DNA from 3 places in the Paenibacillus sp. FSL R5-0407 genome. Region 1 is predicted to be linked to each of the others. Evidence: riboswitches for the same ligand, from Rfam matches in the RefSeq annotation. Region 1 holds a riboswitch; each other region holds the start of a gene.
The links. A riboswitch is a leader RNA that binds a small molecule or an ion and turns the genes downstream of it on or off. The one in region 1 is predicted to bind thiamine pyrophosphate.
Positions count from the first base shown of each region.

Region 1 (7,587 bases):
CGGAATGCCGTCATCGTCGAGGACGACTATGACACGGAATTCCGCTGGGGCGGCCGCCCGCTGGAGCCGCTCAAGGCGCTGGACCACGATGAGCGCGTCGTCTACATCGGCTCGTTCTCGAAGACGATGTTCGCCTCCTTGCGCATCGGTTATGCCGTGCTGCCCCGCAGCCTGGTCCCGCCGGTCCTGCTGGCCAAAGGGCTTTACGAGCCGGTGCCCCCGGCCCGGCTGGAGCAGCGGGCGCTGGCCCGCTTCATGCGCCGGGGCGATTACGAGCGGCATCTGCGGCGGATGCGCAGAATTTACAGCGCGAAGCAGGAGCTGTTCCGCCGCACGCTGGAGGCGGAAGTCCCTGGTTTATTCGCGCTTAAGCAGGCGGATGCGGGTCTGTTGTTATTTGCGGATTGGCTGCGTTCGCCGGAGAAATATGCAGCTTTTAAGGAGGCGGCCCGGAATCGTGGCGTGCAATTTAGGGACGGTGACGTTTACCGGTTGACCCCCGGCCCGCCTGCCGCTTGCTTCAGCCTTTCCCATCTGGAAGACGACCAAATCATAGAAGGCTTATTTCGAATGGCTATTGCGTGGAAGGATATTTAAGAAATTTGCGATTAGGAGTATAATCGAAATAATACTTGCTGTATTTTTATGCAGGTATCATTCAAATTCTAAGAGTGCGAGTTCAAAAAGTCAGGTTATCAGGACCAAGAAGGTTGGATGAAGCTAGGGACTGAGTAGCGGAGCGTACAAAAGGTACGTGAGCAACGGAAGGCTCGGCTGAATTCAAGATTCGACGTCGAATCCGCTTCATGATCTGCTTCGTCGTGGAAAGATGACTTTTTGAACAACCTCTAATAGTCTTCAGGAGGTAAGGAGATGCTCCATATATCCCCGTCCTCGTTCATTTTGAAGCCGGCCTTTGCCAAGATCGTATGCGAACCAGGTTGGAAATGGCATAAGCGGGAAAAAGCGCTGCAAAACTACGATTTATTCTATGTATGGAGCGGCGAAGGTACGGTGGTTTTGAACGATCAACCCATTCAGGTCGGCCCGGGAAGCTGTTTTTTGTTCCGCAAGGGCGATCATACGAGCGCTACGCATAATCCGCAGCGTCCGTTAGTTTTAACTTATATTCATTTTGACGTCGACGAGCCTGTCACCGAGGTACCTTCATCTTACCGGAAGCTGGAGGATAGGCTGGATTTTGAATACATGCTTTCGCGTTATGTCCGGCTGTTTTTGGTTAAGGCGTACGGAGCCGAAGAGGAAGCGCGCCTCATTTTAAAGCAGCTGCTGATTTATTTACTCCGGGAAGAGCGGGAAGTGCCCCGGGAGAAAAAAGTAAGCCATCAACTGAACGAAGTGATTCAAGAGGTGGCGAATTATTGCTCGCAGCACCCGGGGCTGCCGCATAAAGTGGAAGATTTAGCGGCGCGTGCCGGATTGTCGCCAAGATATTTCTCGATTAAGTTCAAGGAAATCATCGGGTTATCCGTGCAATCCTACATCATCAAGACCCGGATCGACCGGGCCCAGCATCTGCTTTTGCACGCCGGCATGAACGTTACCGAGGTGGCCGACGCGCTTGGATACCGCGATATTTTCTTTTTCAGCCGTCAGTTCAAGCAGTATACCGGAAAAAGTCCGTCCGAAATTCGCTGATTCTTGTTTCACCTTTATTCTTGGCGGGTAATTGTTTTTTATAGCCGAGGTCCGGGAGGAGGTGTACAGCAATGAGTAAGAGACGGCGGATGCGCAGCAGAGCATGTTCAGTACCGGGAAGCGGTATTTTTCGTTACCGTTTTCGTCGGCCAAGACGGTCCGACCGGGATGATGAAACCTGGTTTTAAGCCGATTGGCTGGGATATGATATGTCATTTCCAACATTAATTTCATGCGCCGGGAATTACGATTCCGGTGTTCAAATAAGATATGATTGATAAAGACGGTCGATCGGAGCTTGCTCTGGACGGCTGTTTTTTTATGGGGTTATTTAGAGGCGGCTGTCCTTCCGACTTTGGTCCAGGAGGAATCTGGTCTGCAGCCAGTGTTCATTTATCCTCCGGGGGATTACGATAGTAGCATCGATTTAAATGAGCGCACAAGAATACATAGAGAACCCCATATGAGGAGGACAAAGAATGAATACAAAATATAAACCGTTAGCGATTGCGGCGGCGACAGCAGTATTGGTTATGCTTACCGCTTGTTCGGGAGCGAACGAAAAAGCGAAGGAAATCGCCGAAGCGGCGACAGGGGCGATCGGGCAAACGGTAGAAAAAACCGTCGACGGTCAGGTAGAAAGACTGAAGGAAAACGGAACGACGCTGGAGCTTTCGGCTTCGGCACAAGGCGATTCGGCTTCAAAGCTTACGCTGGATAACAGTGTGGGAAATGTGGAGATTCAGGGGACGAAGGGAAACGAAGTTACGGTAAAAGCGAAGATTTGGGCGCACAAGAGCACCTTCCGTAAGGTTGATCTGCAAGAAGTGCTTGACCAGGCGGCCGTATCCATCACCCCTGAAGGAGAAGGGCTTATCGTATCTACACATGCGAAGGACGATCCGGACCGAAGTCTTTGGGAGTGGGCAAAAGAGAAATACAATTATTCCGAGTTCAGCATTGATTACACGATCGGTCTTCCCGAACATATTACCGATTTCCGGGTGACCAACAATGTCGGAGACATCACTCTTACCGGGCTGAGCGGAAGCTATGATGTTGATAATGACGTAGGCCGAATTGTAATTGTGGATGCGGGAATTACGGGTGAATCGAAGGTGAACACCTCAACGGGCAGTATCGAGCTTAGCATAGGACGGATGGAGAGCGGCGGGAATTTATATGTTAATGCGGATATTGGAAGCATTGAAGCCACGCTGGCCGATTCGGTGAACTGCGATCTGGAAACGAATGCCGATATCGGCGGGGTTGATGGGGCACCGAAAGGCAAGAGCAAGCGGGGAGACGGAGGTCCGCTTCTGTCGCTGAAGTCATCCGTAGGGGCCATTACCGTAAAGTAACTGGCCCCTCGGGTTATTTGGAAGGCGGGTAAAAGCGCCCCAGGAGTTCGCCCATCTTGACCTTTTGGCCGATGGCGTGCTCCGGGGACGGCTCGAAGGTGCCGTTCTCGGTCAAGAGCACCACTGTGGAACCAAACTCGAAGTAGGCCAGATCGTCACCTTGATTCCATCGCTCGGCTTGATCGTCGGTATAGCGGATGCTGCTTACGTTCATCGCTCCGACCTTGACCACGGCAATCTCTCCGCGTTCATGCGATATGTAAGTTATCAACCTCTCGTTGCGGCTGAGCACATATTTCATGTTCCGCATGCTGAAATCATTGACGGGATACACACGGCCTTTAATATGCTCGCTTTCCACCAAGGTACCGGCTACGGGAGCGTGAATCCGATGATAGTCGGTCGGGCTCAGATAAAGGACAAAGGCGTATCCATGCTCATAGGTCTGCGCATGCGGTGAATGGTTAAGCAAATCTTTCAGGGTGTAATCCTGGCCTTTGACATTCAGAATCGTGCCCGACCGGATTTCCCCCATAAAAGTAATGAGCGCATCGACCGGACTGATCAACCCGCCTTCCAGCTGAGCAATCGGCCGCATGCCGCTCTTTAGTTTTCTCGTAAAAAATTGGTTTAGCGTACGGTATTCTTTCAATTCCATCTCTGCCTCATGCAGCGGAATACCGTATGATTTTGCGAACCAAGGAATTAAATAGCGGCTCGCTTGCGAATGCGAGAACCGGCCCATTAGCCTGGAAATCCACTTTCGGGAGGTCAGTTCTGTCATCCATTTCATCCAGTTTGCGGCCAAGTCGTATCCCCCTAACACCATGATCAACGGGACAATAATCCCTTTTCCACTTCCGCTAATATTGACATAGAATAGGCTTGAAATCAACTGCGAAAGTGCCTTCTTGTTTTTTTGCTTGATTATTTGGAAGGTTCTAGAGTATATTTATTCCAATCGCATAAGGGATACGGGGGCTTGAGTGAATCAGGCTGAGATGGCAGCTTAACCCGCTGCAGACCGTTAATCTGAACTGGATAATGCCAGCGTAGAGAATCTAACGTTCCGGAATGCATGTTTATTACTCATGCTTTTCTCCCGTGGACCTAGCAACCGTCTGAGCTTATTCAGCCGGTTTTTTTGCGTCCAAACCACTATTTAGTCAAAAGGAGGATTTATCATGCAAGAGAGTTTGAATCAAGGAAATGGCCCTGGGGCGCCTATTCCCGCCCAGAGAAGGGGTCTGAAGCTGAGCGACATTCTGGTGACGATACTGGTATCGCTTGTGCTCGGAGTAATCTATCACTTCTGGTCTTCCGTCTACAAGCTGTTTTCCCCATTGTTCTTTCAAGCGGACGAACTGGTCTACGGCATGTGGTTTATTGCTGCAACCCTCGTCTTTCTGCTGATTCGAAAACCCGGTGTAGCTGTTCTGGCCGAAGTGGCGGCGGCCCACGTGGAGATTTTGTTCGGGAGCGAATGGGGGATTCAACTGGTGCTATACAGTGTGCTCCAGGGGTTAGGAGCTGAGCTCGTGTTCGCTTTGTTCCGTTACCGTAAATTTTCCGGCTCCGTGGCTGCTCTGGCGGGAGTCGGCGCCTCCGTGGGCTCTCTGATCCCCGATATTTATTACGGTTACGTCGCTGACTATAGCACTTGGATGCTCATTGCCAAATACTCGATGCGTGCAGTCAGCTCCGCTTTGATTGCCGGTTATCTGGCCTATGCTTTGGCTAAGGCGGTAGAAGCGACCGGCGTCACCTCGCTGCTTCGGCCCGTTGCGGCGAAGGATTACGCCGCATTGGAAGATTAACGATGGATCTTTTGCGGAACAACGCCACAGCATCAAGTACATACACGGAATTCAATACGGCTGCGGCGGTTCGGGATTTACGTCTCAAATATCCTGAGACGGACTCCTTTGTGTTTAAAGATCTCTCCTTCTCGGTCAGGCGCGGAGAGAGACTGCTGCTGCTTGGGCCAAGCGGCAGCGGAAAGTCAACGCTGCTGCAGGTGCTTGCGGGCATCATTCCGGGGCTAGTGGAGGTGCCTATGAGGAGCTCGGAGCAAGTGATTCCCCCATCGTGGGGAATGCTGTTCCAAGATCCAGATACTCAGTTTTGCATGCCTTTTGTTGATGAGGAACTGGCCTTTGTGCTGGAGAATCGGGGAATTCCAAGAGAGGAAATGCGACCGCGGATGGTAGATGCTCTAGAACAAGTCGGGCTTCATCTGCCGGAGATTCATCTTCCGATTGATTCGTTGTCCCAGGGAATGAAGCAGCGGCTGGCCCTCGCTTCAATTCTGCTGATGGATCCGGAGGTACTGCTGCTTGACGAGCCTTCCGCTCTGTTGGATCCAGAGGGGCGAAGGCAAATCTGGGAGGCGGTTTCCCGGGTGGCCGAGGGAAGGACACTCATTATTGTCGAGCACCGGATCGAGGAGGTGCTTGATCTGGGGCTGGTGGATCGGGTAGCCTTGTTCGGCCCCCAGGGACAATTGTTGGGGCAAGGGGCTCCGGAGGAGTTGTTTGTCCGCTGCCAAACGGAATTGGAGGAATACGGGATCTGGCATCCCGGCGTCTGGGATCGTTTTCGGGCATCGGAAGGCCAAGCACAGGAAGCGGAAAAGGGGATAATGCTTTGGGCCAATTCCACCCGGCTGACTGCCGGGGAACCATTACTCCGGCCGGTTATCGAGCTTTCCGAGTTCCAAGGCTTTCGCGGGGACCGCACGGTTATTCAGATCGAGCGGGCTGAAGTGTACCCCGGGGATTTCATTGCGGTTACGGGCCCGAACGGGGCCGGAAAAAGCTCGCTCCTGCTTGCACTGATGGGACTGCTTCCCTCCGAGGGAAGCTATCTTCTATGCGGTGAACGGTTCGGCGGAAAGAAGACTCGAACCCGGCAAATCCTGGCGCTGTCGAAAAAAATAGGATTCGTCTTTCAAAATCCCGAATTTCAGTTTGTCGAGAACCGGGTCGACCGGGAAATCGGTTTTTCGTTAATAGAAGAAGGGTTCTCTTCGGATGAGATTCAGCGGCGAGTAGATCATGCGCTGGACCAGTTCGGTCTTGTCGGATTAGAGCTGCGTCATCCGTATCAATTATCGCTCGGACAGAAGCGGAGATTGAGCGTGGCGGGAGCAGCCGTCATGGAGAGACCGGTGCTGCTGCTTGACGAGCCGACGTTCGGGCAGGATGCCGTGAACACTTTTGCTATTTTGAATTTGTGCGAGGAAATGCGGCGTAGAGGAACAGCGGTCGTGATGGTAACCCACGAGGAACAGATTGCGGAAGCGGTAGCGACACGCCGATGGGAAGTCAGAGAGGGGACCCTGACCGATTGCGGATATACGAATCGGGGATCCTCACTTCCGCATAAAGTGTGCGAGACCGGCGCGGTAGAGGTATTGCTATGAAGAAATGGCTGAATCCTTCCTTTACGACATGGATGCACAGAGCCAATCCGGTACTTAAACTGGTGCTTGTCATCCTGCTCTTTTTCGTGGCTTTGTTTACGCATCGGCTTGATTTTATGTTCTACCAGGCGGTGATGTTCACGCTGCTGCTGTTCTGGCAAAGCGGATATGCCTTCTGGAAGGTGTTGTTGATCGTGCTGTCTTTCGGATTGGTGTTTATATCGTCTTCTTCGACGATGATCCTTTTCGGTAAAGGGGATGAAATGTGGTGGGAGTGGGGGTTGATCCGGATTACGGAGGAAAGCTTCTACCGCGGCATTCATATCGGGTTTAAATCCGTAACCTTTGCGTCGGAGGGGCTGTTGTTTGTTCTCACGACATCTTCTGTGGATTTGTTCTATGCTTTGATGCAGAAAGTAAAGCTTCCCCCCAAATATGCGTACAGCTTTATGGCCTCGATCCGGCTGCTACCGATGGTTTGGGAAGAATTCCTGATCCGGCGGAACGCCCTCCGTATCCGGGGAGCGCGGAGTCTGAAAGGGCCGCGGGGATGGTTTGCCGGCATCAAGATGTACGCGGTCCCGTTGCTGTCCCAGAGTATACGGAGAGCCCATCGCGTGGCGGTAGCGATGGAGGCGAAGGCTTTCAACGGGAACGGCCGGAGATCCTACTATTATCCTTCGCTATTCACGCGCTATGATCCGCTGGCCGCTGCGGTATTCGCAGCGGCAGTAGTATTGGCCCTGATGCTTAGCGACGTTTTCCCGCTGTTTCACATTGCGGATGTCAGGTATTCCGCCAATCCGTAATAAGCGTTCATCATGTATTCGCCATGTCAGGGCTTTTTCCGGTAAGACTTGTGTTTTTTGCTGTACAGAGTTATCCGCGAGGGCCTGAATGATGCTGCAGCAAATAGCGGGCAAAAGCCATAGGCTGCTGGTAGGTGTCAAACCATATTTCGTTCATGCCGGCTTTACGAAATCCGTAACGCTGGTCTCTGCCGTTGCATTCAATAATGTAAATCCGCCCGTCATTGGTAATTCCGATATCCATGCCCAGGTCGGCGAGCAGAGGCAACCGGCCGGACAGGTAAGCGGCGGCCGCAAGGGCTACAGTCTGGCTGTCCGCAAGGACGCGTGCTGC
Region 1 covers NZ_JBBPAX010000001.1:2,463,912-2,471,498, reverse strand. Annotated here, with positions in the region: gene pdxR (MocR-like pyridoxine biosynthesis transcription factor PdxR) at 1-597, shown strand, start outside; gene NYE70_RS11915 (helix-turn-helix domain-containing protein) at 874-1,659, shown strand; gene NYE70_RS11910 (hypothetical protein) at 2,139-3,020, shown strand; gene asd (archaetidylserine decarboxylase) at 3,034-3,828, opposite strand; TPP riboswitch at 3,985-4,096, shown strand; gene NYE70_RS11900 (ECF transporter S component) at 4,205-4,837, shown strand; gene NYE70_RS11895 (ABC transporter ATP-binding protein) at 4,840-6,444, shown strand; gene NYE70_RS11890 (energy-coupling factor transporter transmembrane component T family protein) at 6,441-7,253, shown strand; gene NYE70_RS11885 (YheC/YheD family endospore coat-associated protein) at 7,324-7,587, opposite strand, start outside.

Region 2 (7,587 bases), on a different contig from region 1:
AGCGGAGTCAAGAGCAAGAGATTATTGTTCGGGTCTGGGATCCGACGGACACGTTCGGGCAAGAACGCGGCAAGCAGGCTTTGAATCCCAAGGGGCTGTTCTATACGGCCGTCTCGGGGATTTGGCAGACTGTATGGCTTGAGCCGGTTCCCGAAGCGCATATCGCCTCCTTTCGGCTGGTGCCCGACCTGGCGGACGGGGAGTTGTCCGTATTTATACATATTGATTCTGCGAATGGTGGATCCGATTCCGTACATAACCGCATTGAGGCGATAGCTTATGCGGATGGCGAAATCGTCGCAACCGGGGGTAGTCCGGTTGGCGGGGAACTGAAGCTTTATTTTTCGAAAATGAAGTTATGGAGCCCGGACAACCCGTTTCTGTACGATCTAACCGTCCGATTGCATGCGGAAGACGGAAGCACGCTCGATACGATACAAAGTTACTTTGCGATGCGGGATTTCCGTGTCGGGAAGGATAAGGCCGGCGCAGTCAGACTGCTCCTGAACGGGGAGCCGCTGTTCCAGCATGGTGTCCTGGACCAAGGGTATTGGCCTGACGGTTTATATACCGCTCCGAGTGACGAGGCGTTGGCTTATGATGTCGAAACCGTGAAGAGGCTCGGCTTCAACATGGTGCGGAAGCATATCAAAATCGAACCCGCCAGATGGTATTATCATTGCGACCGGCTCGGACTGATTGTCTGGCAGGACATGATCAACGGCGGCGGGGGCTGGAACCATTTGCATCATTTCATCCTCCCTAACTTTGTAAGCGCAATCAAAGTGAAAGACGACAAGTACAAAGCCTTGGGTAGGGCGGAAATCTCCAACCGCGACAACTATCGCAAGGAATTAAAAGAGATGGTGGACGCATTGTACAATGTCCCGTGCATCGGGGTGTGGGTTCCGTTCAATGAAGCCTGGGGACAATTCGATGCCGCGGACATTGCGGAATGGCTCAAGGCCTATGACCCGTCCCGTCCGGTGGACCATGCCAGCGGCTGGCATGATCAAGAGGCGGGCGATTTCAAGAGCGTGCATATCTATTTTCGCAAGCTGAAAATGCCGAAGAAGTCCGGCGGCCGCGCGGTCGTGATTTCCGAATATGGGGGCTACAGTCTGATGGAGGAGGCGCATGTGTGGCGGGAAGGCAAAGGCTTCGGATATAGGAAGTTCAAGAGCAGGGAAGCGCTGAACGCCGCTTATGCCTCACTGATCAAGAAGCAATTGAAACCATTGCTCAATCAGGGGGTAGCCGCTGCCGTCTATACCCAACTGACCGATGTCGAGACCGAACTAAACGGAATTCTGACCTATGACCGGGAAATCGTCAAGCTGGACGAAGGGTTGCTGAATGAGCTTCATGACGATTTGCTGAACGAGCTGCGTAACGACATGATGGAAGGGGTTGAGGTTTATTAAAAACGGGGGCATTTCGTCAAAAAATTGGACATTGATCTGGATTCTCGGCATGGCGGGCCAGATTTGCTGGAACATCGAAAATTCCTGGTTCAACACCTTTGTTTATGCCAAAATCGCCAAAGATCCGTCCATTATTTCATGGATGGTCGGCATCAGCGCGATCGTATCTACGCTGACCACCTTCTTGATCGGGACCTGGGGGGACCGGGCCGGAAAGAGGAAGCCGTTTATCGCCGTCGGTTATATTTGCTGGGGTGTATTTACGATGGTTTTTGGAGCGACGGAGTTTATCCCCAAAAATCCCTTGATCATCGCCATCGTCGTCATCGTAGCCGCCGATGCCGTCATGAGCTTCTTCGGCTCGACCGGTTATGATGCCGGATACAATCCCTGGACTACGGACATTTCAAATGTGCATAACCGGGGCAAGCTCGGCGCGGCTTTTGCCGCCATGCCGGTGCTGGCTACGATATTCGGGGCCGTCGTATCCGGAATGCTGGTGGATGCCCTTGATTTCTTTCCCTTTTTTACGATGATGGGCGGTATGGTGACGGTGACGGGAATACTCGCGCTGTTCATGTTGAAGGATGACCCGGGCTTGAAGGCAAGGAAGCTGGAAGCTGGCTACTGGCGCCAGTTTGCCGGAGTGTTCCGGGTACGAACGGTACTGGAGAATAAGGAATTATTTTGGGTGTTCGTGATTAACGCTGTGTTCTTTACCGCCTTTAATGTCTATTTCCCCTACATTACTATCTATCTCAACAACTACCTCAACATGAGCTACTCTCTTTCCGGCATTTTACAGGGCATCGGGCTCGTGGCCGCCATATTCCTGACGTTGCCGGCTGCCGGATTCATCAAACGAGGCAAGCTCGCCTCCGTCATCCTGTTTGCCGTGCTGGCCAATGTTACAGGATTGCTTATCATTTCACGGTTTTCCAGTCATTTCGTGCTGCTGATCGGGATTTTCGGAGCCGGAATCGGCTATGTCCTGATGATGCAAACGGTGACCGCCTGGGTCAAAAATTTGTACCCCGAGCAGCAACGGGGGCAATTTGAAGGGATCAGAATGGTGTTTGCCGTCTGTCTGCCCATGGTGATCGGGCCTTTGCTTTCGGGATTCGTGATCACGCAATACGGAGTACACAGGGTTATTGATGGAGTTTCAGGTATGGTGCCGACCGAAACGCTCTTTCTTGTATCGGCGCTCGTGACGATTCTTACGGTATTGCCGTTAATCCCGGCGGGGAGATTCGCCAAGATGCGACTGCAGTCGGATGCTTCGGAACCAAAATAGAATCATACTCATATGGAGGTGCAGCTAAAGCTATGCAACAAAACTATCAACATCAGATCGTTACGCCGGGGGACCTGCTTGACGGCAACGGCTCTCTTTTGCAGAAGGGATATTCGACACAGGCCGTGCTGAATTATAACCGTTCCGGAATCAAGGTACCGCCCTGGAAAATCAAAGAATGGGATTTCTACCAGGTGTCCAATGACGATTACTGTCTGCAGCTTACGATCGGACATGTATCTTATGCGGGCAGTATTGCGGTGAAACTGTTTGAATTTGCTACCGGGAAGCATTATGAGGTTTCCCGGATGCTTGCCTTGCCGTTTAACCGTTTGCGTATGCCGCTATCCGCCGAAGAAGGGGATCTGACCTACAGCCGGAAAGATATATTCATGCAATTCCAGGTGTACGAAGGCGGAAGAAGACTAATTTGCCGGGCCGGCGGCGGCGGGAACCTGCCGAGGATGGAGGTCGACGTCGCCCTGTCCCAGCCCGACAAAACGTCGTTGGTCATCGCCACGCCTTTTGACGAGCATCGCTCCTGTTTTTATTACAACCATAAGATTAATTGCATGCCTGCTACAGGCTCTGTAAAGGTTGACGGTAAGGAGTATCGTTTTGAGCCGGATTCTTCCTTTGGGCTGCTGGATTGGGGCAGAGGGGTATGGCCGTTCCGTCACGAATGGTTTTGGGGAAACGGCAGCTGCTATGTGGACGGGAAACGCTTTGGCTTCAATATCGGTCACGGCTTCGGCAACACCTCGGCAGCTAGTGAAAATATGCTGTTTTATGACGGCAAGGCCCATAAGCTGGGCCGGGTCATCTATGATTTGCCGGCCGGGGGTTATATGTCCAAGAAAAGGATTACGAGCGATGACGGAAGATTCGAAATGGAGTTCACGCCGCTTTATGACCAGCAGACGGCAACGAAGCTGCTGTTCGTGGACAACAAATGCCATCAGTTGTTTGGCACCTTTACGGGAAAAGCCGTGCTGGACGATGGGCGGGTCCTGGAAATTAAGGAGATGGTAGCGTTTATCGAACATGCGGTAAATAATTGGTGATTGGCTTGGTTAAGCCTGGAATTAAAGGGTTTAAAGATAGTAGGATAGAATTATTATACAACTAAATTTAATGTCCTGGAAATGAAGGGTGACTGCGGATGACCATTGTAAAGGAAATAATACTCCAGTTATTTTTTGCCCTTATGCCCTTTCTGATGTTCAATGTTTATTACCGGGATTCGCCCCGGAATTACTCGCGGAAATTCATTATAATTACTACTGCGATCTGCTTGTTCTTCTCCATGACCTTCGGGGCAAGCGCGGTGACCGGGTACTATTATGACATAAGGTATGTGTTTCTCTTCTTCGGACTCATTTTCGGCGGCTTGCCTGCAGGTCTCATTCTGTTGCTGGAATTTGTACTGTACCGTTTGTACTTGGGCGGCGACGGGATGGGAATTGCGATGGTGATCATGTTGATCATCTTTCCCCTATCCTTGGCTTTACGTCGGATGTACCTGGCTGCCAGGCAAAAAGTGCCCGTCGTATTATTGGCGGGCTTCATTTTCTTCTTCGTACCGCTCCTGTTCGTCTATTTGTACAATCCGGATCCTATCGAAAATAATCTGTTGTTTCATATATTTGTTGTTCCGGTCCAGAACTTTATCGGCAATTGGCTGCTGATTTCGTTGTTTCAAAAGGCAGTGAAGGATAAGGAGCTGTTTATCGAATACGCGCAAAATGAAAAAGTCTTGGTGATTAGCCAGGTAGCCGCATCGCTGGTTCATGAGGTACGCAACCCGCTCACTGCGGTAAAGGGGTTCCTCAAGCTGATTCGCGAATCCTCGCGGGAACGGGATAAAGTCAATCGTTACATAGATATTTGCGTAAGCGAAATGGAACGTACCGAATATATACTCTCGGAGTATCTTTCCATCTCAAAGCCCTTGACGGATCATCAAGAATCGACCGATCTGTCGAACCTGTTGAAAATAACGGTGGAAGTGATGCGCCCTTATGCGAATATGAACAATGTCGCGCTGGAAGGGCAGATCCCGGAAGGCCGGATATGGATTCTGGCCAATCCCGAGAAAATCAAACAGATACTTATGAATATGATCAAGAACGCGATTGAAGCCTGCTACGACTCCACGGAGGGAAGGGTGACCCTGGAACTGGGGGCAGTTGGCGGAGAAGCCGTGTTGACGATAGAAGACAATGGGATCGGGATGACGAAGGACCAAATCGAGAAGTTGGGCTCCGTTTTTTTCTCCACCAAGGCCAGAGGGACGGGGCTTGGCCTTACGTTCTCCTATCAGGCGATTCAGGCAATTGGGGGAACAGTATCCTTGAAGAGCGTCCACCGGGGAGGGACCCGGTTTACGATCACCTTGCCCTTGCATGAACGGGCGGAAGCCAAGTGAATAAGGTTTAGCGGCCGGCTGGCCTAAAATCGCACGCTTCGGCATATCCATGGGATATAAAGGAGCGTGAGAATTTTTGGACAAGATCGTGGAACGTTATTATGAGGTAAAACAGCAGCAGAAAGAGCTGGACCGGGAATTGGGGGAGCTTCGCCAAGCCATTCTGGATTACTGCCGGGATCAGGATACGACCGGTCTGGATCTCGAAAGCCATAAGGTAATACTCGTCCTGCAAAACCGGAGGGAATACGATGAGAACCGGTTGTACGAAGCCCTGCCCGACCTCGAGCTTTGGCGAATGCTGTCCAAGCCGGATTCCGGTAAAATCGCGAGCTTGGTCAAATTAAAGGTCATTTCGGAAGAGAAGATCAAAGACACTTATGCGATCAAGAACGTTACCCTGCTGCAGGTGGATAAGAAGTAATTAAAAAGTCTTCCATTGCGATTTGTTTGACAAATCTTGTAAGCCTGGGGTACAGTATGTATCAATAGAATAGGAAATCCACTAGGGGAGCCGTTAAACGGCTGAGACAAGAGACGAATTCTTGGACCCTTTGAACCTGATCTAGTTCGTACTAGCGTAGGGAAGTGGAGCCGGCCCTTCAAAGGCGATACCTATGTTCCGTATGATATTGCAGATGAAGCCGCTCCGTTTCCGGGGCGGCTTTTTTGGTATGCGGATTCCTATTCTCAAACTATTTACCGGAGGTGGGCGTTGGTGAACTTTACCGAGGAGGTACGCCGGGAGGCGGATGGTCTGTTCGACGCGATCTATGAGCATCCTTTTGTCCGCGGAATTGCGGAAGGAAAGCTGGAAAGGGAGCAACTGATCCATTATGTCAAACAGGATTATGAATATTTGAATGCGTATATGCGAATTTACGGGATCGCGATTTCGAAATGCACACGGCGGGAAGATATTGAAATGTTTAATGAGCAGATTGGCTTTATTTTGCACAGCGAGGTTCATCCGCATCAAAATTTCTGCACCGCTGCGGGGGTGACATATGAGCAAATGCAGGGCTATCCGCTTGCTCCTTCTGCACACCACTACATCAAGCATATGCTGACGGTTGCCCATGAAGGAAGTCTTGGCGAAATGCTGGCGGCGCTGCTGCCATGCCCTTGGACATACCTGGAAATCGGCCAAAGGCTGATCGAGGAAGTCCGGCCAGAGCCGTCTCATCCCTTCTATGACTGGATTCAGTTTTACGGGGGGCTCGCGGGTGATACCACGGTGAAGCTGCGCAAACAGGTGGATTTATGGGCGGAAGAGGCCGGCGCGGCGGAGCGGGAGCGCATGAAGGAGCATTTTCTTCATAGCTGCCAACTGGAGTACCTGTTCTGGGACATGGCTTATAAGCAGGAAGAATGGCCCGTTCCGATGCGGGCGGCGGTGCTGTGAGCCGGACAGACTTTATTTTCTTTTTCAAATCTATCTATTTCATAAAGAAAGGTTGATTGAACAATATGAGTATGCTGGAAAGAGAACTGTCCTCACTTCTTGCCAAATTGCAAAAGACGAAACCGCTCGTTCATAACATGACCAATGTAGTCGTGACCAATTTTACGGCCAACGGGCTTTACGCGCTGGGAGCCTCTCCCGTTATGGCTTACGCACCGGAAGAGGTCGCCGACATGGCGAAAGTCGCGGGCGCGGTGGTGCTGAATATCGGAACGCTGAATAGCGACCTTGTGGAGGCGATGATCATCGCCGGGCGTTCCGCCAACGAGAACGGCGTTCCCGTGCTGCTTGATCCGGTCGGGGCCGGGGCAACGAGATTCCGGACGGAATCCTCGCTGCGGATCATGCGTGAGGTGCGGGTTTCGCTGGTGCGGGGAAATGCGGCCGAGATTGCGCATCTCATCGGCGAGACCCGCGAGATCAAAGGCGTGGACGCCGGTGACAGCGGAAGCTATGACAACGCCATTCTGGCGGTCCGGGCCGCCCAGGAGTTGGGAACGGTCGTAGCCATCACCGGGCGGGAGGATGTGATCACCGACGGGAAGCTGTGCCGGGTGATCAGCGGCGGCGACGCGCTGATGACGCAGGTAACCGGCACGGGATGCCTGTTGACGTCGGTGTTGGGCGCTTTTTCGGCGGTCGAGGAGGACTTGCTGCTCGCCGGGACGGCCGGTCTGGCCTTCTATGGCACGGCGGCTGCTCGCGCCGCCGAGCGAACGGCCGCCTTCGGGCCTGGCAGCTTCCAGACCGCCTTCCTGGATGAGCTCGCGAAGCTGCATCCGCATTCGCTGAAGGGCTACGCCTCCGTCCGGGAAATCCAGGCGGCGACGGCCGGGGGCCTGGTGTGACCCGCCACGGCCTAGCCAAGGCGCTGACAGTCGCCGGATCGGACAGCGGCGGCGGAGCCGGGATTCAGGCCGACCTCAAAACGTTTCAGGAACTGAACGTTTACGGCATGTCGGCCATCACGGCG
Region 2 covers NZ_JBBPAX010000002.1:511,952-519,538, reverse strand. Annotated here, with positions in the region: gene NYE70_RS21555 (glycoside hydrolase family 2 protein) at 1-1,424, shown strand, start outside; gene NYE70_RS21550 (MFS transporter) at 1,456-2,721, shown strand; gene NYE70_RS21545 (DUF2804 domain-containing protein) at 2,754-3,785, shown strand; gene NYE70_RS21540 (HAMP domain-containing sensor histidine kinase) at 3,884-5,149, shown strand; gene NYE70_RS21535 (hypothetical protein) at 5,226-5,573, shown strand; TPP riboswitch at 5,647-5,753, shown strand; gene tenA (thiaminase II) at 5,868-6,554, shown strand; gene thiM (hydroxyethylthiazole kinase) at 6,620-7,462, shown strand; gene thiD (bifunctional hydroxymethylpyrimidine kinase/phosphomethylpyrimidine kinase) at 7,459-7,587, shown strand, end outside.
Region 2: another riboswitch for thiamine pyrophosphate. It lies ahead of tenA (thiaminase II); the one in region 1 lies ahead of NYE70_RS11900 (ECF transporter S component).

Region 3 (7,587 bases), on a different contig from region 1:
GCGTCAGCTCGTCCAGGGAGCTGAACGGCTCGTCGAGGCATATCACTTCCTGCGGAGCGAGCAGTCCGCGCAGGAAGGAAGCCCGCTGCTGCATGCCGCCCGACAGCATGTGCGGGTAGGACTTCTCGAAGCCGCCGAGACCAGCCCGTACCAGCCACTCCCGGGCTTCCGCACGGGCCGCTTCGTTGGCGTCACCCGAAATTTCCCGGGCGAGCAGTACATTGTCCAGCGTATTCCGCCAAGGGAACAGGGCCGGTTTTTGCGGTACATAGCTGATAAGCCCGCGCTGACCCGTTACTTCCCGCCCGCCCATGCGCACGACCCCTTGGTCCGGCTCCAGCAGGCCCCCGATCACATGGAATAGAGTGCTCTTTCCGCAGCCGGAGGGACCGATGATAGAAACGAATTTTCCAGCGGGTACGGTCAGAGAAATGTCGTTCAGCACCGGCAACTGCTGGCGCCGTTTACGAAAAGCAAGGCTGATTCCCTGAATCTCTAGCGCAGCGATATCGGTACCCGAGACGGAGGCGGATTTTTCGGTATTCATCATTGGCGAAAGCCCCCTTTTTATTTGTCGTCCTTGAGAGGTTTATAACGGACCAGCCATTTTTCCAACAGGGCGATCAGCGCAAACATGGCAAGGCTGATGGTTACTATGATGGTGATGGCCACGAATATTTTGTCCGTGCGAAAAGAGGACTTCTGCAGCATCATGTAATATCCGATGCCTTTGTCCGCTCCGATCCATTCGGCGATTACCGCCCCCATGACACTGTATGTGGCTGCAATTTTGACGCCGGATAGGATGGAAGGGAGAGCATGGGGCACCTCAAGTTTACGGAATATCTGGCCTTTGGACGCGCCCGCCATTCTCATATAATCCAGCATGACGCGGTCGGTACGGGTCAGCCCGTCCATGGCCGCGACGGCCACTGGAAAAAAGCAGACCAGGGTGATCACGATAATCTTCGGAAGAATGCCGAATCCGAACCAGATCATGAGCAGAGGAGCGAGCGCGATCGTAGGTATATTCTGACTAAGGATGATCAACGGATAAAGCGACGATTTCAGGGACGGAATATAATGAAGCGAAAAAGCTACCAGAAGCCCGGTTCCGGTACCGATGGCGAAGCCTACCAGCATAAGCCGCAGCGTAGCCATCGTATGCTTCCAGAGGCCGGCCGCGCCGCCCGTGGCCTCCCTGACGATATCGGAGGGGCTGGGGAGGATCCATTTTTCAATTTGAAAAATGGAGGTTGCCGCCTGCCAAACGGCCAAAAGCAAGATGACCGCCACTAAGGGCGGCCATATGCTGTTCCAGAGTCGGCGGAGCTTCATGGACGATATTTCTCGGTCAGCTTGTCCATGCTGACGCCTTGCGGATTGTAAGAGATTTTAATTTGCGAGATGATCCCCTTGCTGCCGAATTCCGTTACCGCTTCATTCATTTGCTTGACGATGGCCAGAAGTTCTTCCAGATCGCCTTCCATTGTCGTTTCCAGCGGATTGACCTGATACTTGACGCCGGATGCTTGAATAACCTCGATAGCGCGGTCGACATAAGGGATTACGTCTTCACCGTTCGGTGTTTTAGGAATGATTTGAATGCTGAGAAGTGCGTTTGGCATAATTGTTCATCCTCCAGACTTTTATTTAAAATAGGGCATTTATAGTGCGAGTTCAAAGTAACCTCTTATATTACTCAGGCAGAAATTCGTTGGTAAAAGCCTTGTCGGTATCCAGTTCTTTCTCGATCAAGCCCCGCTCATGCATCCAATCGGAGTAGTTCTGCCATACTTCGCGTTTCTGTTCTCCCCAACGGGCCGCGTCATCCTGGTATTTCGGGCTGAGCCATTTTTGGCTTGCCAGGACCAGTTCCTTGTCCAAATCCGGAACCGCCTTAAGCAGAATGTCTGCGGCTTCCTCCGGATGCTCGATCGCGTACTCATAGCCCTTGGAAGTAGCCCGCATAAAGGCCTTCACCAGCTCAGGGTCGTTTGCGGCCGTTTTTTCATTCGTTACGATAACCGGGGTATAATAATCCAGTTTATCCGTATAATCCTTAACATATTGCATGTCCAGCGGCTCGCCGCGCAATTCGGCTTCAATTCCCGTCCACGCATAAAAGATCCAGGCAAAATCGATATCCCGTTTTACCGCCGTAAAATAATCGGCTTCGCCCATATTGACGAATTTTACTTTGCCGACATCGGCCCCGGTCTGGTCCATAATCGATTTCAAGATCGCTTCCTCGACAGGGGAGCCCCAGCCGCCATAGGTTTTGCCTTCATAATCTTTAGGAGTTTTGATGCCCCGGTCTACCGGAGCCGCAAAGCCCGAGGTATTATGCTGAATGACTGCGGCGATCGAAACGAGCGGAACGCCTTGAGTGCGGCCCTGGGTCACGCCCTCCTGGTAGCTGATGCCGAAGGGAACTTCGCCGGAAGCTACCATGGCGTCTGCGCCGCCGGATCCTGGCAAGAGAATATCGACGTTCAGTCCTTCTTCTTCATAAAAGCCCTGTTCTTTGGCTACATAAAGACCGGTGTGGTTCGTGTTGGGACTCCAGTCGAGGACGATCTTAACGTCCTGCATGGATTTGGATGGTTCCTTGCCGGATGAGGCTGCTTCGTTTCCGGCCGCTTTGTTTGCCTTGCCGTCGCTTTGGCCGCAGGCCGTCAAGGCCGCGATCAGAAGTCCGCACAGCATCAGCAGCGTCCATTTTGTTTGCTTCACAGAAATTCTCTCCTTTTCGGATGTGGAATTTCCGCAGTTTCTCGTTCAATGCATTCCTGAAAACACTCTGTTGGCGGCAGCGTCCTCTGGGATCCGGATACAAAAAAAGCGCCCCGGATCGGGACGCGTAGGTTCATGGCTACGAAAAAACAAGCTCCATGCTAAACATTCTTCCTACGCTGGCATTACCCAGATCAGGTTAAAGGGTCAGTGTCTTGAGGACACAATCTCAGCCGGCCAATTTCCAGCTCCCCTGAACTATAAACTGCGGATTACACTAGTCATTATAGTCCGGCATCAACTTTCTGTCCAGCAAACTTGGTTTTGATTTGCTTTTTACATTCCGGCAGAGTATAATGAAAACAATTGAAGTTTTAAGAAGTGATATTCAGATATTGAAAAGAGTGTCAATTTTTAAAATGAACTTTTTTCAATATGTGAATTTTTTTATGTAAAAAAGGATCATGTTAATCTTTAAACAGGAGGTAATCTTTCATGGAAACAGGAACAGTAAAATGGTTCAACGCTGAGAAAGGCTTCGGCTTTATCGAAGTTGAAGGCGGAAATGACGTATTCGTTCATTTCAGCGCTATCACAGGCGAAGGCTTCAAAACGCTTGATGAAGGCCAACGTGTACAATTTAACGTTGTTCAAGGCAACCGCGGACCGCAAGCCGAGAACGTCGTAAAACTGTAATGCAGGCATAACTGCTCTTAACGCGTGCGTTAAGGGCAGTTTTTGTTTTTTTTAAGCATACGGTTGATGGTTTCCGGGGTTAGTTACTCATAGAGGTGCTTGGGCAAAAGAACTTTATAGGAGGTAATCATGAACTACCGTAAAAAAACGATTGAAGAAATTCCTGAAGAGAACACGCCGGTATGGTCTTGCATGAGCGAGGATTGCAACGGATGGATGAGGGATAACTTTGCGTTTGACTATGTTCCGGTATGTCCGCTGTGTTCCTCTGAAATGGTGAAGGGAACGAAGATGCTTCCGCAACTTATCAACACCAACTCCATGAAAGTGGACCGTTAAACCGGTCCGGATTTGCCTATGAATCATAATAAAGCTGCCTCCGGGGAATACAGGGGGGCAGCTTTTTTGAATTTATAGAACTCTTATGTAATTTTAAGCGCTAATATCAAGACCCGCTCTTGGTTTTCCAGTACAGGATGGCCAGTTGCGTCCGGTCGCGGACGCCGAGCTTGCCGAGAATATCGGTGACGTAATTTTTGACCGTTCCCTCGCTTAAAAACAACTGTCCGGCGATCTCCTTGTTGGACATGCCGTCGGCAATCAGCCTAACCACATTTTGCTCCGCAGTCGTTAATCCCGCCTCGGTCAGCTTGTCATCGGATGGAGCTGGAGGAGCGGGGCGCAACAGTCCCGTCAATTTCCGCGCCACATCCGGGTGAATGAGCATGCTTCCGCTATGTACCGTTTTGATACCTTGAATGATCCGGTCGGGAGGGATGTTTTTGAGTAAATATCCGCTGGCCCCATTCCGCAACGCTTCAATAATAAATTCATCATCGTCAAAGGTCGTCAGTATCAGTACCGAAATGCCGTCAGACAACGCTTTGATCTTCTTCGTTCCTTCAACCCCGTCGCAGACGGGCATGCGGATATCCATCAGCACCACATCCGGATAAGGCCCGCGCCCGATGATCTCAGCAGCCTCAGCTCCGTTGGAGGCCGAACCGGCCACCTCGATTTCAGGATCCAGACCGATCAACAAGGTCAGGCTCTCCCGGATGAAAGGGTCGTCGTCCACAATAAAAACCGTCAGATTCGTTGTCGTCATAAGGCGTTTCACTCCGATCTCCCCATTGAGAATTATATTATCTCTTCATGCCGCACAACCGGCAGTCTTGTTGTTATCGTAAAGAACGGGCTCAGAGAGATATCCAACTGACCGCCCGCCAAAGCGCAACGCTCTTTCATACCTGTCAGCCCGAGGCCTTTCGTCTCAGATGGCATCGTCTCCGGCAGGGCGCCGTCATTGCTAACCGCCATGCAGACTTCACGATCTTTGTAGGAGATGACGATGTTCACGGACTCGGGATGTCCGTGCTTCAGCGCATTGGTGACAGCTTCCCGGGCGTTTTTGTACAGGATCAGTTCCTGGCTCGGATACAGGGCATAAGGATTTCCCTCCACCGTCAAATTGGTCCGCAGCCCGGTCTCCCGACCGACCTCTTCCAGCATGCGTCCCAGGGCGTGAATTCCCGAAACTTCCTCGGGAAGCTTCATGCGCCGAACCGCCGCTCTCATCTCGTCCAGCCCGGAAGTCAATTGATCGCGAATTTGCAGCAGCATAGTCATTCCCTTGTCCTGATCCTTCGGGATAATCTGAAGCGCCGCTTCCATCATCATTTTAGCCCGGATCAGACGGTGACCTACATCATCGTGGAGCTGGCGGGAGATACGGTTTCGTTCCTCCGCCTGCGCTGCTCCTTCCACTTGCTTGGTGAAAAGCAGCAGCCGGTTTCTCGTTTCATCCAGCTCGTAATGCTTTTTGCGGAGATCGTCGTACCGGGTATCGGCCGATTGTTTATTTGTGGCGAAGTTCCGGAGAAGAGCGAGAAGGAGCCCTGTGATCAAAAGGAAAAGATTGCTGGCCGCAATCCACGGGAGAGGCTGACCGTAAACGGCATAGTTAAGCGCGGCAACGTGAAAGCCGAATAAGACCCAGCGGGAATAGGGGTGCGGCAGCCGCATATATAGAAACACCGGAGTGACGGCAGCGAAATCGGTCAATTCGCCATAAGTCTTGCAGAACCAGGCCATATACATGATTTGTACGACCGAAAGGACCGCAAGCGGAGCTTCGAATACAAAAATCTGGCCCGCCACAAGGAGGCCCAACAGGCATAAGACCCGAATTAAATACAGCCCGTATCCGGGTTGCGAGAGCTCGTAAATCTGAAGGAAGCAGGTAATCAGGGCGATTCCGTAAGCCAGCGACAGCAGGGTTCGTTTAGGCATATTCCCCAACCTTTTTTCTTATAGAGGTTGTTCAAAAAGTCATCTTTCCATGACGAAGGGGATCATGAAGTGGATTCGACGTCGAATCTTGAATTCAGCCGGGCCCTCCGTTGCTCACGTACCCTATGAGCAAATGCTTACGAAGTCGTTTTCTACGAAAACGTTTAGCTCCGCTACTCAGTCCCTAGCTTCATCCAACCTTCTTGGTCCTGTAAACCTGACTTTTTGAACACAAAATTGTACTGCAAAGCTGGATTCATTATAGCACAACACCGTTTCGGTAAAAGTCCTTTCTTCAAGAAGAGGTGACTATGGTCACCCGCAAGTTATGACCATCTCTACCTTCGGAAGCGGAGGGATCTTGATAGAATGAATACAGGAATTGGGAAAAGAAGACGGAAGGCGGGGAAGAACGATGGCTCTTGTAGAGATGAAAGATGTGATTAAACGTTATGGGGATAAACTGTCCGTGGATCATTTGAATCTGTCCATTGAAGACGGGGAGATCTTCGGGCTGCTCGGTCCGAACGGGGCCGGCAAAAGCACCGCGATCAACATGATCGTCGGGCTGCTGCGGATGGATCAGGGAGAAATTCGGGTTGACGGCATTTCCGTTAAAGAGCAGGTGCTCGAGGTCAAGCGGAGAATCGGACTTGTGCCGCAGGATCTGGCGTTATACGAAGGAATGCCGGTGGCCGACAATGTTGCCTTTTTCGGGAAGCTGTACGGCTTGCGAGGCCGGCAGTTAAAGGAACGCGTCGCTGAATCGCTGGCCTTCGTCGGCTTGGCGGATCGGGGAAAGGAATTGCCAAAGACATTCTCCGGCGGCATGAAGCGAAGGCTGAATATCGCTTGCGCGATTATGCATCGTCCCAAGCTGATCATTATGGACGAACCGACTGTTGGCATTGACCCGCAGTCCCGTAATCACATCCTGGAGTCGGTCCGGGAATTGAACCGGTTGGGGTCCACCGTGATTTATACAAGTCATTATATGGAGGAAGTGTCCGCCATTTGCGACCGGGTGGCGATCGTCGATCAGGGGCATGTGATCGCGTGCGGAACCCAAGGAGAGCTGCGGGAACGCGTGGCCGACGAGGAGAAAATCAAAATCAAGGCTACTGGGATTAACGATCAGGTTATCGGTGAACTGCGGATGCATCCGCGGATCTCTCGGGTTATGCAGGAGGGCAACGATGTGGAGCTGTATACGCCTTCGTCCCAAAACGATCTGCAGGACATTCTCTACATCTGCGCCAAGCATGACGCCATCATCCATTCCGTCGTGTGCGAGCAGCCTACGCTGGAAACGCTCTTCTTGAATCTGACCGGGCGCACGCTGCGGGATTAGGGGGACGGTACGATGAAATTATGGACGATTTTGTGGTTTGAAATCCGCAAGCTAATCCGGGCGAGGGTAGTGTTGCTAAATCTGTTTTTACTCCCGCTCCTGCTAATCTTTATCTTGGGGAATGCCTTATCCGCCGTGTTTGACTCCGGAGAGGATATCAAGCTGGATAAATCCGTGGTCACCTTGGTGAAGCCGGCGGGGGAAGCGGCTGGAGATTTCGGATTGCAGGAATTCCTAGATAGCCCGGAGATCAAATCTTCGATTGAAGCCCGCAGCGGGGTTAGCCGGGAACAAGCGGAAGCTGACCTGCGCTCGGGAAAAATCGACTTTGCCGTAGTAATCCCTGAAGGCTTCGAAGCCAATGTCAACATGGGGCAGCCTGCCCACTGGGAATATATATTAGGGAAAGACCATCTGAAAAACCATGTTGCCACCATGACTTTCGACGCTTACCTGGACGAAGTGAACCGGATACAGGCATCGGCTATCGTATTAGGACCGGAAAAGGCGAT
Region 3 covers NZ_JBBPAX010000002.1:1,081,525-1,089,111, reverse strand. Annotated here, with positions in the region: gene NYE70_RS24070 (ABC transporter ATP-binding protein) at 1-550, opposite strand, end outside; gene NYE70_RS24065 (ABC transporter permease) at 568-1,338, opposite strand; gene NYE70_RS24060 (thiamine-binding protein) at 1,335-1,628, opposite strand; gene NYE70_RS24055 (ABC transporter substrate-binding protein) at 1,699-2,709, opposite strand; TPP riboswitch at 2,891-3,001, opposite strand; gene NYE70_RS24050 (cold-shock protein) at 3,232-3,432, shown strand; gene NYE70_RS24045 (cold-shock protein) at 3,562-3,771, shown strand; gene NYE70_RS24040 (response regulator) at 3,878-4,540, opposite strand; gene NYE70_RS24035 (sensor histidine kinase) at 4,573-5,724, opposite strand; gene NYE70_RS24030 (ABC transporter ATP-binding protein) at 6,140-7,075, shown strand; gene NYE70_RS24025 (ABC transporter permease) at 7,088-7,587, shown strand, end outside.
Region 3: another riboswitch for thiamine pyrophosphate. It lies ahead of NYE70_RS24055 (ABC transporter substrate-binding protein); the one in region 1 lies ahead of NYE70_RS11900 (ECF transporter S component).